Regions from separate parts of the Pantoea allii genome, predicted to be linked through region 1. Evidence: predicted binding sites of a transcription regulator. Region 1 holds the regulator's gene; each other region holds the start of a gene.

Region 1 (4,215 bases):
CGAAAATTTAATTGAAGCCTTTGTCCTGCGCGAAGGCACCGACTACGGTGAACAGGAGCTCAGCCTGACGGAAAAAGTCGCCGATGTGCGACGTCAGCTGCAGCAGGGTGAGGTGGTACTGGTCTGGTCTGAGCTTCACGAATCGGTAAACATCATGCGCAAAAGCGAGTTTCGCGGCTGATGCACAGAATGAAAAATCGTGCTAACAATGCTCATCGCCCGACTTCACAGGGAGTTTTACTATGTCTGCACGCCATCCGATCATTGCGGTAACGGGTTCCAGTGGCGCGGGAACCACCACCACCAGCCTGGCATTCCGTAAAATTTTTCAGCAACTCAATTTGCACGCTGCCGAGCTGGAAGGTGACAGCTTTCACCGTTTTACCCGGCCAGAAATGGATATGGCGATTCGTAAAGCACGCGATCTGGGTCGCCACATCAGCTATTTTGGCCCGGAAGCGAATGACTTTGGCCTGCTGGAACAAACCTTTATTGAATACGGTGAGCACGGCAAAGGCCAGTCACGGAAATACCTGCACACCTACGACGAAGCCGTGCCCTGGAATCAGGTGCCGGGCACCTTTACGCCGTGGCAGCCGCTGCCCCCGGATACGGACGTGCTTTTTTATGAAGGACTGCACGGCGGGGTGATGACGGCTCAGCATAACGTCGCTGAAAAGGTGGATTTACTGGTCGGCGTGGTGCCGATTGTCAACCTGGAGTGGATTCAGAAGCTGGTCCGCGATACCGGTGAACGCGGCCATTCCCGTGAGGCCGTCATGGATTCGGTTGTGCGCTCAATGGAAGATTACATCAACTTCATAACGCCACAATTCTCACGCACCCATATCAACTTTCAGCGCGTCCCTACCGTGGATACCTCCAACCCGTTTGCGGCCCGCACCATTCCTTCGCTGGATGAGAGTTTTGTCGTCATTCACTTTCAGTGTCTGGAAGATATTGATTTCCCTTATCTGCTGGCCATGCTGCAGGGATCGTTCATTTCCAATATCAATACGCTGGTGGTACCGGGCGGAAAAATGGGGCTGGCGATGGAGTTGATTATGGCGCCGTTGGTGAAACGGCTCATGGAAGGCAAACGCATTGAATAAAATCAGAGGCCGCGCGGGCCTCTGAGAGATCACAGCTCGATAACCTCGTAGCTGTGGGTGATCGCGACCCCTTTGCCTAACATAATGGCAACCGAGCAATATTTTTCCGCCGACAGGTCGACCGCACGCGCCACGGCTTTATCTGAAAGTGCTTTTCCACTCACGATAAAATGCAGGTTGATACGGGTAAAGATGCGAGGGGCTTCTTCCCGACGCTCTGATTCGAGTTTTACTTCGCAATCAGCCACATCGTTGCGGCCTTTTTGCAAAATTGAAACCACATCGATTGCGCTGCAACCACCGGCCGCCATCAGCACCATTTCCATAGGACTGGGCGCTTTATCACCGGAATTACCATCCATTAAGACCTGATGGCCGGATGATGATTCGCCGAGGAATGTTAACCCTTCAACCCATTTGACTCTTGCCTGCATAATTTCGCCCCCAGAATACCCTGTTTTTGCGCCAGAGTACGCTTTTGCCTGGTAAACAGCAATCCAGAGAAATCAGCCTCATTGCTGAAGCGAGACAACACAAGACAGTCGGCGAAAGCTGTGCTACAAACAGTGCTGAAAATATTTTTTCGTCATCCGAAGATGAAGCCGGGAAGAATTATGCGCTCTGCGCCGAATGCAGCCCGAATAATTTCCTGAATGGAAACACGCTTAACGCTTTCATCGCCTGGCAGGGAAACAGAGCCCTGTATTTTGGGCACGATTACAATAGAGGATAATAGCGAATGGTTCTCGGCAAACCGCAAACAGACCCTACACTTGAATGGTTCCTGTCCCATTGCCATATTCACAAGTATCCATCCAAAAGTACGCTGATTCATCAAGGTGAAAAAGCCGAAACGCTTTACTACATCGTGAAAGGTTCCGTCGCGGTACTGATTAAGGATGAAGAAGGCAAGGAGATGATTCTTTCTTACCTGAATCAAGGCGATTTTATTGGTGAGCTTGGCCTGTTTGAAGAAGGTCAGGAACGCAGCGCCTGGGTACGTGCGAAAACGGCGTGCGAAGTAGCAGAAATTTCCTACAAGAAATTCCGTCAGCTCATCCAGGTTAACCCGGATATTCTGATGCGTCTTTCTTCACAGATGGCGCGCCGTCTTCAGGTGACGTCAGAAAAAGTGGGAAATCTCGCGTTCCTGGATGTCACCGGACGCATTGCACAGACGTTGCTTAACCTGGCTAAACAGCCTGACGCCATGACGCATCCTGACGGCATGCAAATTAAAATTACTCGTCAGGAAATTGGCCAAATCGTTGGTTGTTCACGTGAAACCGTGGGCCGTATCTTGAAGATGCTGGAAGATCAGAATCTGATCTCCGCACACGGCAAAACCATCGTTGTTTACGGCACCCGCTAAGCCTTATTATTCACGGCGTGATGGCAACATTATGCCGTGAATATCTTGTGTTGAGCCCATGTGGCGAAGAATAATTTATCACCCCGAAGTTAACTATGCGCTGCGCCAGACTCTGGTGTTGTGCCTTCCGGTCGCGCTCGGCTGGCTGTTTGGCGATCTGCAAAAAGGGTTGCTGTTCTCATTAGTTCCCGCCTGCTGCAATATTGCTGGCCTGGATACACCGCACAAACGTTTCTTTAAGCGCCTGATTATTGGCGGCAGCCTGTTTGCCTTTGGCAGTTTGCTGATGCAGTGGCTACTGCTCAAAGACGTCCCTCTGCCGTTGATTCTGTTTGCGATGCCGTTACTCCTTGGCGTCACAGGTGAAATCAGCCCGCTGCACGCCCGACTGCTGCCCGGTACGCTGATTGCCGCGATTTTTACCATCAGCCTGATTGGCCGTATGCCCATTTACGTGCCTCCGCTGCTCTATATCGGCGGTACGCTCTGGTACGGATTATTCAACTGGTTTTGGTTCTGGCTGTGGAAAGAGCAGCCGATGCGCGAAAGCCTGAGTTTAATCTACCGTGAGCTGGCAAATTACTGTGACGCAAAGTACAGCTTGCTGACGCAGCTTACCGATCCTGAAAAAGCCCTGCCGCCCCTGCTGGTGCGTCAGCAAAAAGCGGTCGACCTGATTAACACCTGCTACCAACAGATGCATATGTTGTCCGCAAGCCGCGATCACAGCCATAAACGTCTGACCCGGGCATTTCAGGTGGCGCTGGATTTACAGGAACATATCTCCGTCAGCCTGCATCAGCCGGAAGAAGTCCAGAAGCTGGTGGAACAAAGCCATGCGGAAGCCGTTATCCGCTGGAATGCCAGGACGATTTCAGCCCGACTGCGCGAGCTGGCCGACGATATTCTGTATCACCAACTCTCCAGCCGTTTTGATATGGACAAACAGCTGGGTGCGCTGGAAAAAATCGCCCGCCAGCATCCGGACAATCCGGTGGGTAACTTCTGCCTCTATCATTTCAGCCGCATCGCCCGGGTACTTCGTACCCAAAAGCCGCTTTATCAACGTGACCTGATGGCCGATCGCCAGCGTCGTTTGCCGCTGCTGCCCGCGCTGCGAAGCTATCTGTCGTTGCGTTCTTCCGCGCTGCGCACCGCCGGTCGTTTTGCCGTCATGCTGATGCTGGGCAGCGCCCTGGCGGTGTTTTTCTCCATTCCAAAGCCCTACTGGATTTTGATGACAATCATGTTTGTCAGCCAGAGCAACTACAGTGCAACCCGGGTTCGTATCCAGCACCGGGCCCTGGGCACCTTTGCCGGGTTGGTCATTGCGGCAGCCTCGCTGCGCCTGGATGTGCCAGAGCCGCTGGTGTTGAGCATCATGCTGGCCATTACCTTTATCAGCTATCGCTTTACCCGACAGTTTTACGGCTGGTCGATGGTAGGATTTACGGTCACGGCCGTTTATACGCTGCAACTGCTCTCCCTTAACGGGGCACAGTTTTTATTGCCCCGCCTGCTGGATACGCTGATGGGTTGCCTGATCGCCTTTGGTGGCATGTTATGGCTGTGGCCGCAGTGGCAGAGCGCGCTGTTGCGTCAGAATGCGCATGATGCACTGGAGGCCTGTCAGGACGCACTGCGGATGTTACTCGGCCCGGAGCAGTCTCCAGATAAGCTGGCTTACCAGCGGATTAAGGTCAACCAGGCCCATAACGCGGTGTTTAATTC
Region 2 (4,215 bases), 1.9 Mb from region 1:
CAGTCGCTTGGCCAGGGAGAAAGCGCCACAGAGTGTGAACTTTGCGGTGAGCCGATTCCGGCTGCCCGTCGTCAGGCACTGAAAGGCGTGCGCTACTGTGTCGCCTGTCAGGAAAAAATCGATAAGCAACAAAAAGACAGCAGTCTGTATAACCGTCGCGGCAGTAAAGACAGTCAGCTACGTTAAGCTCAGGAGCCCGGCATGGCCAGGCCACTGCCAATAAACCAGGCGAGAAAACCGATACCGGCCACGATGATAGCGATGGGGAACAACAGACCAATTCTCATGTTTATCCTGTCAGGGTTGTTAGGGATGAATATTCAGGGACCATGTTATTCCGGGGCTACGCCAGCCGTAGCACGGCACGATGGTTCTTCAGCAACGTAAACAGCTCAAACTGGGTCGCTTCATTAACCGAACGCTGCAGCTCGCCTTTGGTGTACATCATCGTGTGGATATGGCCCAGTTGACGCCACACGACAACGGCAGAGGCGATGAGTGCGCATGAATCCTCTGCCTGAACACATTCTACTGTGGCATGGTGTGTGTCGTCTAAGTCATTAACAAAAATTTTCAACCCATCCGCGGGTAAAATTGCCCGAAAGTCTTCCAGCATCACCTGGCTGACGTTACGCGATAAATAGAGCGTTAACCATTTTCTCGTCATCATGACACCTGACGTTAATTATTTTCTCTGTTATACGGGGTAAACAGATGTAATGGAAGTGTTGAGATTATTGAGGTGATATTAAGTTCTGCGTAGTAACCGACGGGCTTTATAACCCGCAGGTTAAATTCTATTGGCCTAAATCAATGCGCGATACGTTTTTTGAACAATGAGCGATGCATTTTAATTAAGCATTTAATACAACACGTTTAAACCTGTTGATCCTGCACCGCTGGGCGTAACGACCATAAAAAAGGCTAAGAATATAAGCTTAAGGATTGCAGGTATTTTCAGGGGGCATTTTATCGTTGACTGGCGGGTAAACAGGGCCGGGGACTTACTTCAGCCAGACCGATGTCCGGTACGTCAGGCTGGACGGTGCATGACTGTTCAGCAATCTGACCGTTTTCGGTGAGGCGGAACGCAGCGCTATTTCTCAGAATGTCAGAGTGATTCACCCTGATAAGCGGCTATTTAGCAGGGCCTGGAAGGGCACCGGAGTTTTACGTCGCACGGTCTGTGATCTTATTTGAGACGAGCGTGACGGGGAGCAGTAAATAACATCAGGCTCCAGATAAAATCTGAAGCCTGTTATTATCAGCCATTAGAACGTAACTGTGGATAACGTTTGAAAATACAGACACACCATAATAGTGCGGCCAGACCAATCATCGCCCCCACATTACCCACATCAGACAGACTCATATAAGCGCTAACCTGACTGCCTAACAGCGCACCCGCGCCGATACCGATATTATAAATACCGGACATTAATGACATCGCCACATCCGTGGCATCAGGGGCCAGAGACAGCACGCGGATTTGCATCCCCAGGCCGATCATCATCATGGCCATTCCCCAAATCACGCACAGGGTAATGATAGCCCCAGGGCGAACAGCCGCGAAGATTAACAGCCCCATGCACAGGGTCACCAGGGCAATAGCGGCAATCAGCAGTGCAGAGGGGAATTTTTTACCCAGCGAGCTGAACAACAGGCTGCCGACAATGCCCGCCGAACCAAACAGCAGCAGCAGTAACGTCGTGAACCCCTCGCTGGCGTTGGCGACAAGCTGCATAAAGGGCTCAATGTAGCTGTAAGCGGTGTAGTGCGCGGTCACCACCAACGTCACCAGCAGATACATTCCCACCAGCGCCGGACGGCGGAACAGCAGGGGAACGCTGCTGAGCGATCCCGTGTGCTCGCTGGGCAGCCGGGGTAATATGCGGACCAGCATAATCATCAGCACCAATCCAGACAGTCCGATCACGCCGAACGTGGTACGCCAGCCCAATGCCTGGCCCACAATACGGCCGATAGGCACGCCCAGCACCATCGCCAGCGCAGTCCCGGTCGCCAGCATGCTCAGCGCCTGGGTCTTTTTACCTGCAGGCGCAACGCGAATGGCCAGCGAAGCCGTAATGGACCAGAACACGGCGTGGGATAGCGCAATGCCAATACGTGACACGATCAGGGAGCTAAAGCTCCATGCAAACGTCGAGAGCACATGGCTGGCAATAAAGACGCTAAACAGCACCGTTAACAGTAACCGGCGCTCAAAATTTCGCGTCAACAGCATCAAAGGCAGTGACAACAAGGCCACCACCCAGGCATAGATCGTCAGCATAATCCCCACTTCCGATGTTTTCATCGAAAAGCCTGCAGCAATATCTGAAAGCAATCCCACCGGCACGAACTCGGTAGTATTAAAAACAAAAGCGGCGATGGCCAGCAGCACCACGCGTAGCCAGGCCGTTTTACGGGAAACAGTTGTTGATGGCATGAGAAGTTAAATCAGTCTGTGCGTCAAAAATGGATGAAAATGCTCACCCCATGAGAGTGACCTGCGTCACAATTTAGCGGTTATTGTGGAGGAATTAAGCGCCGGGTGGAACCACCAGGCGCCGATTAAGATGAAATTTTTTAGCCTGACGCCTGCAGGTGGTGTTTATGGCTGGCGATTACGTTGTCCGGGCATCATGCGCCCCAACGTATTATCTTTCAGGGCATAGTGATGAAACAGCGCCGCTGCCACATGCAAGCCAATCAGCCAGTAGCCTAAGGGAGCGAGCGTCTCGTGCCAGTCGGTCAGTGTGTCCGCCAGATCAAAGTCAGGCTCGCCGGCCATTGGCATCGGAATGCCAAATAACCACCACTCACGTCCTTTCAGATAACGCGACGCCAGACCCAGCACCGGAAGGGTAATGAAAAGCGCATAAATCAGTGTGTGCGTCAGGTGGGCCAGGCCGGTTTGCCAGCGCGGCACCGGGGGAATAATTGCAGGACTGCGATGACGGATTTTCAGCAGCAACCGCGACAACATCACCACCAGAATGGTCGCCCCGGCGCTGAAGTGCGTCACCATCATGGCAAAGCGCTGCCAGGAGCCGCGTTCGACATAGCCGCGCAGTTCCATGGTGGCATAGGCGATGACAAGCAGCAAAACGGTAAGCCAGTGAAGCGCAATTTGAGATGCGGCAAATTTATCACGCATGGTAAATCCCTGTCAGAAAGTAAGGGCTCTAAGATAACGGAAAAAAGCGAAAAAGCTTAACGAATTGACCACTTCTGGCTGGGATAACGAAAGGATGATTGGCCGCGTCAGGCAGCAGAGAGGGGCGATATAAAGGGCAACACAGGAGTGGTTGAGGATGGCGGCCAGGAACCGCCATCGTTACGTCAAACGGGCGCGCGTAATCAGAAATCGACGCCGTGCTTAAGCGCCACACTGTCCTGGGCAGGCTGAGGTTTAGCCGCGGTCACCGGGCAACATTCCTCACAGCCTAAAGAGCCGGGATAATATTTGCGCGCCTGCTGAATGGCGGCGGTCGCCGAATAAAACGTGCCAAGAAACAGCCGACCTTCCAGGTCCGGAAGGTATTTACAGCCATTTGCATGCACAACATGATTATTGTTGTAGCCTGATTGTTTGTTGACGTAATAGTAACGCGCCATTAGGTCTCCCCTTTGCTGTGAATTCAAAGATTACATTAATCTTTGGGATCAAAACGAGTATAGCGGGGAAACGCGTGAAATCAGCAATCACGCTGATAATACGGACAATTCTTGTACAGGACGCATTCCGGGCAGCAAACCACCCGGAATATTTATTAAGATTTGCTAGAGTTTGCGCCTGTGCAACTGCCAGGCAACCCACAGTGCCACCAGCAGTAAAGCGGAGATGAACAGCGTAATACCGTCCCAGCCAAACTGATGCCAGAAAAAGCCGCCTGCCGTGCCAGCCACGCTGGAGCCCACGTAATAGCTGAACAAATACAGCGAAGAGGCCTGACCTTTTGCCCGGCGGGCGCGAGGACCAATCCAGCCGCTGGCAACAGCGTGGGCGGCGAAAAAACCGGCGGTAAACAGCATCATACCGACAAACACCAGCACAAGGGCGTTAAAGGCAGTCAGGAGTAAGCCTGTCAGCATAATCAGGGTAGAACCCAACATCACCGGACCGCGACCAAACTTGTTGGTTAATGCCCCGGCCTTCGGCGAACTCCATGAACCCGTCAGATAGACAACCGACAACAATCCCACCACGGC
Region 3 (4,215 bases), 500 kb from region 1:
TCCCAAACAGATCGATGGCAGCCAGCGTGTCACCGCCGCCCGCGACAGAGAAGGCCTCACTGTCCGCAATGGCGTTAGCGACGATTTCAGTGCCTTTACGGAAGTTCGGGAACTCAAACACGCCAACCGGGCCATTCCACAGGATGGTTTTAGCATTCTTCAGAATGTCCGCCATGGCCTGGGCTGTCTCATCGCCGAAGTCCATAATCTCTTCGTTATCTGCGACTTCTGAAACCTTTTTCACGGTTGCTGGGGCAGTTTCAGAGAATTCCGTGCCAACACGGGAGTCGGTTGGAACAGGAATACCATATTGATCGCGCAGGCCTTTTGCCGCCTCAACGAAGTCTGGCTCGTACAGCGATTTGCCCACGTTGTTGTCGATCGCGACAAAGGTATTCGCAATGCCACCGCCGACAATCACGGTATCAGCAATCTTCACCAGCGACTGCAGCACATCGAATTTGGTCGATACTTTAGAACCACCCACCACGGCCACCAGCGGACGCTCAGGGCTTTTCATCACTTTACCCAGCGCTTCCAGTTCTGCAGACAGCAGTGGACCTGCACAGGCGACAGGCGCAAATTTACCGACGCCGTGCGTCGATGCCTGGGCGCGGTGCGCGGTACCAAACGCATCCATCACAAAGACGTCGCACAGCGCAGCATATTTCTTAGACAGCGCTTCGTCGTCTTTCTTTTCGCCTTTGTTAAAGCGCACGTTTTCCAGTACCACCAGTTCACCTGCGCCGATGTCGACACCGTCAAGGTAGTCTTTCGCCAGGGTAACCTGAGTACCGTTCAGTTTTTCTTTCAGGTAGTTCACTACTGGCAGCAGTGAGAATTCTTCGTTGTATTCACCTTCGGTCGGGCGACCCAGGTGAGAGGTAACCATCACTTTGGCGCCCTGTTTCAACGCCGCTTCGATAGTTGGCAGTGAAGCACGAATACGTGCATCCGACGTCACTTTCCCTTCTTTCACTGGTACGTTGAGATCGGCGCGAATTAATACGCGTTTGCCAGCAAGATCCAGATCGGTCATCTTAATTACGGACATGGTGAACCCTCTCGTTGATTCTCATAAGTTTTGCCAGACGCAAACCGCGTCTTACCTGAAACCGCTTGCGGCCATCGCTAACGTTGTGTCGAGCATTCGGTTAGCAAAGCCCCATTCGTTGTCACACCAGACCAGGGTTTTGATCAGATGCTGACCGCTGACCCGCGTTTGTGTACCGTCCACAATGGCACTGTGCGGATCATGGTTGAAATCTACTGAGACTAACGGCAATTCCGTATAGTCAACTATACCACGAAATGCCCCTTCTGCCGCGCTTTGCAACAAGGCGTTAACCTCGCAGGCCCGTACGGGCTGGCGTACAGAAACGCTGAGATCAATGGCTGTCACGTTGATCGTCGGCACGCGAACCGCAATGGCTTCGAAGCGATCGTTAAATTTCGGAAAAATACGCGTAATGCCCGCCGCCAATCGGGTATCGACCGGGATGATAGACTGACTGGCCGCACGCGTACGGCGCAGATCGCTGTGATAAGCGTCAATCACCTGCTGATCGTGCATCGCCGAATGGATGGTCGTTACCGTGCCCGACTCAATACCAAAGGCGTCATCCAGCAGCTTAATCACCGGAATGATGCAGTTGGTGGTACAGGATGCATTAGAGACAATACAGTCCGTTTGTTTCAGCTCCTGCTCGTTGACGCCGTACACCACGGTTGCATCAAGATCGTTACCACCCGGATGGGAAAACAGGACTTTTTTCGCCCCCGCACGCAAATGGGCTTCGCCATCGTCGCGGGAACCGTAAACGCCGGTACAGTCCAGCACCACGTCAACGTTAAGCTCGCGCCAGGGCAGCTCATCCAGTCCGGCCTGGTGCAGAATGCGAATAATATCGTCCCCGACCCACAGCTGGTCACGCTCCTGACGGACATCCAGTGCAAAACGTCCATGGCTGGTGTCGTACTTCAGCAGGTGCGCCATGCCTGCGGCTTCAGCCAGTTCGTTAACCGCCACCACCGTAATTTCAGCGCGGCGCCCCGTTTCATACAGTGCACGCAACACGTTGCGTCCAATGCGACCAAAGCCGTTTATCGCTACCCGAATGGTCATCTTTCTCCTGCCAAACCAGACTGAAAAAAAGGTGCTGATAGCCTGAGCGTTTCGCTGCATTTTGTACAGGAGATTCTTAGCCCGGGACAGAGCAAAGCGGCCCAAACTGAAACGGTTCAGCTAGGATAATGGAAGGAAGGAATAACGGGAATGATTGCGATCAAGGGCGCTGCTTATTTTTGGATCTACGTCACAAAAACGGGCAAAAAATCGCTATTACTGGAGGAATAATTTGGTTAATAAGGGGACGGATTCCGCCCCCTTTAATCAGAAGGCAGGCGTGCATTCACTCGCCTGCCTCTCTTTACTATGCCAGCAACGCTTTGGCTTTCGCTACCACGTTATCTACCGTGAAGCCAAAGACTTCAAACAGCTTCTCAGCTGGCGCTGACTCACCAAAGGTAGTCATGCCGATGATTGCGCCGTTCAGACCGGTATATTTAAACCAGTAATCTGCAATACCGGCTTCAATCGCAACGCGTGCGGCAACGGCTTTCGGCAGGACCGATTCACGATATTCAGCCGACTGCTTGTCGAAGGCATCGGTAGAGGGCATGGAGACCACACGTACCTTACGGCCTTCATCGGTCAGCTTCTGATACGCGGCTACAGCCAGTTCAACTTCGGAACCGGTGGCAATCAGGATCAGCTCTGGCGTGCCTGCGCTGTCTTTCAGCACGTAACCGCCACGCGCGACGTTTGCCAGCTGCTCCGCGGTACGATCCTGTTGTGCCAGATTCTGGCGAGAGAAGATCAGTGCGCTTGGGCCGTCTTTACGCTCGATGGCATATTTCCACGCAACCGCCGATTCAACCTGGTCACACGGACGCCACAGGCTCATGTTTGGCGTGGTGCGCAGGCTTGCCATCTGCTCTACCGGCTGGTGAGTCGGGCCATCTTCGCCCAGACCAATGGAGTCGTGGGTATAAACCATGATCTGACGGATTTTCATCAGGGCAGCCATACGGGCGGCGTTACGCGCATACTCAACAAACATCAGGAAGGTTGCGGTGTAAGGCAGGAAGCCACCGTGCAGCGCCAGACCGTTAGCAATGGCGGTCATACCAAACTCACGCACGCCATAATGGATATAGTTACCGGCTGCGTCTTCATTGATTGGCTTAGAACCTGACCAGATGGTGAGGTTACTTGGTGCCAGGTCAGCAGAACCGCCCAGATATTCTGGCAGGATTTTACCAAAGGCTTCGATAGCATTTTGTGACGCTTTACGGCTGGCAATTTTCGCCGGATTCGCCTGTAACTGCTCGACAAACTTCTGCGATTCCTGCTGCCAGTTAGCTGGCAGGTCATTGCTCATGCGGCGGGTAAACTCAGCGGCCAGCTCAGGGAAAGCCTTAGCATAGGCTGCAAATTTGGTATTCCACGCCGCTTCTTTGGCCTGGCCCGCTTCTTTAGCATCCCACTCAGCATAAATATCTGAAGGAATCACGAAAGGAGGATATTCCCAGCCTAACTGCTTACGGGTCAGTGCAATTTCGTCATCGCCCAGTGGCGCGCCGTGTGAGTCATGGGTACCGGCTTTATTCGGTGAACCAAAACCAATAACGGTTTTGCACATCAGCAGTGAAGGCTTGTCGCTAACGGCTTTCGCTTCTTCAATCGCTTTGGCGATAGCATCGGCGTTGTGACCATCTACGCCACGTACCACGTGCCAGCCGTACGCTTCAAAGCGCTTAGCGGTGTCATCGGTAAACCAGCCGTCAACGTGACCATCAATTGAAATGCCATTGTCATCATAGAATGCCACCAGCTTGCCCAGCTTCAGCGTACCCGCCAGCGAGCAAACTTCGTGTGAAATGCCTTCCATCATGCAGCCGTCACCCATAAAGACCCAGGTATTATGGTCTACGATGTCATGGCCCGGCCGGTTGAACTGCGCTGCCAGCGTGCGTTCAGCAATGGCAAAACCCACCGCGTTAGCAATGCCCTGCCCCAGCGGACCGGTGGTGGTTTCCACGCCGACGGTATAGCCGTACTCAGGGTGACCCGGCGTTTTAGAGTGCAGTTGACGGAAGTTTTCCAGCTCACTGATCGGTAAATCGTAGCCGGTCAGGTGCAGCAGGCTGTAA
Region 4 (4,215 bases), 1.3 Mb from region 1:
TGGCAAATTCACGCGCGCAAAGAAAATAGCCTACGAGATTGACCTGCAAAGATACTTCAAAATCTTTTAATGCAAAATCAGTGACGAAGGAGGCTTTTGCCATGCCGGCACTATAAATCATCACATTGACCTGTTTAAAGATCGTATCGATATTGCCAGCAAGCTCAATAACACTTTTCTCATCTGTTGCATCAACCTCAAACCCCACGGCCAGATCAGCGCCATATTCGGCGTTAATTTCTGAGGCAACTTTTCTGGCGTTTTCACCCTTCAAATCTGCTACGGCAACGCGGTAGCCCGCTTCGGCCAATCCTTTCGCCAGAAACGCACCCAGCGTTTGCCCTCCACCGATTACAACAGCAACTTCAGACATAACAGGCTCCTAAGCAAAGAGTTTGACGGATGTTTCAGGGGTGATCCTTTCGGGCGCTTTTCCACTGACATGGATTGAGCCAGGTAATTGCGCTATTGACTGCCCATCGAAAACGACGGTGATATGTCCCAGCTCGCGTAGGTTCTCAATCGCGACCTCACCGATAGCGGTCACTGGATAACACCTTTCTCCCAGCTGTAGGGTTGAACCCGTTACAGGATGCCCCATCAGCATGCCATGCTGATGAATAAAGCAATAATCCTGAATATCGGCTGGTGCGCCTTCCCGAAATAAAATCATCATGTTTTCAAGCAGCGCATCGTGGGCATTTATTCCAACTTTGATTATTTCAGTTTCAAAGTGCGTCATGACTTTTCTCCAGAAGGTTAACGTTCAGTGATAAATAAAAGCAGAGACGGCCCAGGCAATCAGCACAGTCGGTGCACCGGTCAGAAAACGGCCTACCAGTACAGAAGGAACCCCCACGCGCACGGTGTCCTGTTTCGCCTCCGCCAGCGATAAACCGACAGGAATAAAATCCGCAGCAGCTTGTGCATTGATGGCAAACAGGGCAGGCAGGGCAAGATGGGGTGGAATATTACCCAGCCCGATCTGAACGCCAATAAGTACACCGATAACCTGGGCAATCACCGCCCCCGGTCCTAAGAACGGCGACAGTAGCGGGAACGAACAAATTAACGCCAACGTGATTAATCCAAGCGGATTGGTGGCTAGTGGGGTCAGCCCGTGGGCAATCATATCCCCCAAACCTGAGGCCATGATGATTCCAATGATGGCAGCAACGAATGCCATAAAAGGGAGAATAGTCTTGAGTACGGTATCGATTGTATCGCGGCCGGCCTGGAAAAATTCGGCAACGATGGTCCCCATTCCCGTGCCGATTTTTGCCAGTAAACCGTCGCTTTGCTCGGTGATTTTTTTACTCGGATCGTAATCTTTACCCGTAGTTGAATCACACGGTGCCAGGGCAGCAAACTTTGCGTCATGCTCGTTTACCTGCTCTTTACTGTCATGCTGCTCTTCATTGACGATGCTTATATTCTCAGGCTTAACGCCAGAGACATAAATGTTCTCCAGAATATATTGCGCCAGCGGTCCGGATTTCCCCGTGGCATGGATATTCACAGTGGGAATACCTCGTTTGGGATAAAGACCACAACGTAGCGTGCCACCACAATCGATGATTGCCAGGCCAATCTCATCAGCGGGTGGTTCACCTTGTTTAAAACCATCTACGGCTTCCCAACCGGTGATTTCGCTGAGCCTGTCCACAATTGACGGTCGGGTGCCTGCTGTGATGTAAACAATTTTTTTCCCAGGTGTTATATCAAGTTGTAAAGGGCCGCCCCAGCCACTGCTTCCTTTTTCGATACGGATTTGTGTCGTCATTTTATTTTCCGCCTTTATTAAAGCTGAACGTTTTTGTCGAGCTTAATGCCCATCTTTTTTTCAAACAGGCTGGTGGTGAGATCGGTAATCCAGCCCCGAAAAAAATTAGTAAAAAGTCCAACCAGAAAATAGCTAACAGCAAGGGGACCTAAGGGCAAACCTAAGGTTGTCAGGCCGCTGGCAACGCCTAAATAAACAAAAAGTTCGCCTGGATTAACATGAGGAAATAATCCATTCATGGAATGGCAACTGTACGAAGAGGCCGCGTAGTATCCTGGCTTGTATTTTTCGGGCATAAATCGCCCCAGGCTGAGTGTCATAGGGTTACAAAAAACGAAGGTGCCGATAAGCGGTAAAAGCAGATAGCGTGAAACAGGGTTGCCCGCACATTTTTGTGCCAGTCGCTCAATTCGATGCTGCCCTACGAATCTGATCAACGCGTTCATTACGACTAATAAACTAATTAACAAAGGTAAAATTCCTGTCACCATGCCGACAAAAACTTCACCTCCTTTCTGGAACAGTCCAATAAACCATTCCGCACCAAAGGTGATTGCATCAATCATGTTGCCACTCCTTTAAGGTTGCCTGGATTTTCGCGCTTGCTACGCCTTAACTCGAAAAAAATATAATCGTTTTGAAGGGGTAAATATTTTATATAGATCACAAATAAATTATTTAACTTTCAATTTGAACTATTTTTTGTTTTGAACTGAATCTTTTTTACTGGGGCATCGCATTCTTTATTTGCCGTTGCGACAGGGTTAGCTGACTCTGTAAAGGTTTATACTTATGATTTTTAAGTTTTTTATACCTACTGAGTTTCAGCTGGCAAAGACAGGATCAATGCGAACGCGGAGCGTTTCTACGAAAGAGGGAAGGCTGATATGCATCAAGATAGCGTGTTGATACGCGGATGCAGGATAGGGCACTCAATGCTGAATAGAAAAACCAGTCAAAATCATTCCTCATCAATGCAGTCCGGTGGTCTGCGGCCCAACGAAAAACGACTCTACGTAGAGTCGTTTTATGGGGTTACTGTACAGCCACAGGGCTTGTGGACAGGCCGCTATTCCTTCTGCATCACCGCCGCACCAGAAGCCATTGGGCGATCTTTCTCAACGGTCTGCTTTTCGCGTGCCACCATCCAGTAGCCACCGGCAGCCAGCGCCACACCGATAAACCAGCTAAAGTTGGCCACCTGATGCAGGGCAGGGATAAAACTGATCACCAGGCAGATTGCGACCGCAGGCAATAATGCACCAATGGCTTTTGGATTAAATCCACCGCGATACCAGTAGCGCCCTTTTGGCGTGTCATCGAACAGGTCATCAACATAAACGCGGCCGCCTTTAATCAGATAAAAATCCGCTAATAAAATGCCAAACAGTGGGCCGATAAAAGAGCCCAACACATCCAGCGTGTAGTGAATCAGTTCCGGCGACTGGAAAAGATTCCAGGGCGTTAACAGCACCGAACCTACTGCCGCAATCATTCCACCTGTACGGAAGCTAATTTTCTGCGGTGAGCAGTTTGAAAAATCGAAAGCGGGTGACACAAAGTTCGCAACAATGTTGATACCAATCGTGGCGGTAATCATCGTCAACAGGCCAATTGCCACGGCTAAATCACTCCCCACCATGCTGACGGTTTCGATTGGATCGGTGATCATTTTACCAAACAGCGACTGTGTGCCGGAGACAATCACCACGGTAACGATGGAGAACAGCAGAAAGTTGAACGGCAGCCCCCAGCGATTACCCCGACGAATGTCGCCCATGCTTTTGCTGTAACGCGAGAAATCGCCAAAATTCAGCAGCGGACCTGAGAAGTAAGAGACAACCAGCGCCGTGGCGGTAATCATTTGCCAGGTCTGTTCACCTGCCGTCAGTTGTTTGCTGGCAAGCGTAAACGAAATACCGTCGAAACCTGTTTTGTATACAATCCAGCCGGCCAATGCCAGCATCACCACGTAAACTGCAGGACCGGCAATATCAATAAAGCGTTTGATCGCGCTCATGCCGTGCCAGAACACCATGGCCTGGAGAATCCACATCACCCCAAAGCAGCACCATCCCAACTGAGACAGGCCAAGCCAGTGGCTGTGTGTCAGACTTTCGAGCGCAGGATAAAACTTTAACAGCACCAACATCAGCGCATTGGCCGCCAGCCAGGTCTGAATGCCGTACCAGGCGAAAGCAATCAATCCGCGAATCACCGCCGGAATATTGGCGCCAAAGACACCAAATGCCTGACGGCAAATAACCGCATAAGGCACGCCCGCCATTTGACTCGGCTTAGCCACCAGGTTGGCGCAAAGCTGCACGATACAGATCCCTGCCAGCAGACACAGCAGCACCTGCCAACTGGCCAGCCCGAGCGTAAAGAAGCTTGCCGCTACCACATATCCACCCATGCTGTGTACGTCCGAC

Evidence for each region. The regulator CRP, encoded in region 1, controls carbon source genes, mostly activating them, when cyclic AMP is high. The targets are predictions, from matches to a motif close to ATGTGANNNNNNTCACAT.
Region 2: QNH99_RS11100 (sugar transporter) is a predicted target of CRP. The motif match lies at 2,504-2,521, and genes of this name have one in related genera.
Region 3: epd (erythrose-4-phosphate dehydrogenase) is a predicted target of CRP. The motif match lies at 2,304-2,321, and genes of this name have one in related genera.
Region 4: QNH99_RS17400 (PTS glucitol/sorbitol transporter subunit IIC) is a predicted target of CRP. The motif match lies at 2,435-2,452, and genes of this name have one in related genera.

Annotation. Positions count from the first base shown of each region.
Region 1 covers NZ_CP125958.1:441,844-446,058, reverse strand. The annotation lists gene QNH99_RS02035 (YheU family protein) at 1-181, shown strand, start outside; gene QNH99_RS02030 (phosphoribulokinase) at 243-1,112, shown strand; gene QNH99_RS02025 (OsmC family protein) at 1,142-1,546, opposite strand; gene crp (cAMP-activated global transcriptional regulator CRP) at 1,852-2,484, shown strand; gene QNH99_RS02015 (YccS/YhfK family putative transporter) at 2,543-4,215, shown strand, end outside.
Region 2 covers NZ_CP125958.1:2,348,818-2,353,032, forward strand. The annotation lists gene QNH99_RS11085 (DksA/TraR family C4-type zinc finger protein) at 1-186, shown strand, start outside; gene QNH99_RS11090 (YoaK family small membrane protein) at 189-287, opposite strand; gene QNH99_RS11095 (hypothetical protein) at 344-667, opposite strand; gene QNH99_RS11100 (sugar transporter) at 1,265-2,449, opposite strand; gene cybB (cytochrome b561) at 2,615-3,160, opposite strand; gene QNH99_RS11110 (hypothetical protein) at 3,364-3,621, opposite strand; gene QNH99_RS11115 (MFS transporter) at 3,787-4,215, opposite strand, start outside.
Region 3 covers NZ_CP125958.1:941,504-945,718, reverse strand. The annotation lists gene pgk (phosphoglycerate kinase) at 1-1,054, opposite strand, end outside; gene epd (erythrose-4-phosphate dehydrogenase) at 1,106-2,125, opposite strand; gene tkt (transketolase) at 2,433-4,215, opposite strand, start outside.
Region 4 covers NZ_CP125958.1:3,667,701-3,671,915, reverse strand. The annotation lists gene srlD (sorbitol-6-phosphate dehydrogenase) at 1-373, opposite strand, end outside; gene QNH99_RS17410 (PTS glucitol/sorbitol transporter subunit IIA) at 383-742, opposite strand; gene QNH99_RS17405 (PTS glucitol/sorbitol transporter subunit IIB) at 767-1,783, opposite strand; gene QNH99_RS17400 (PTS glucitol/sorbitol transporter subunit IIC) at 1,801-2,349, opposite strand; gene QNH99_RS17395 (NCS1 family nucleobase:cation symporter-1) at 2,853-4,215, opposite strand, start outside.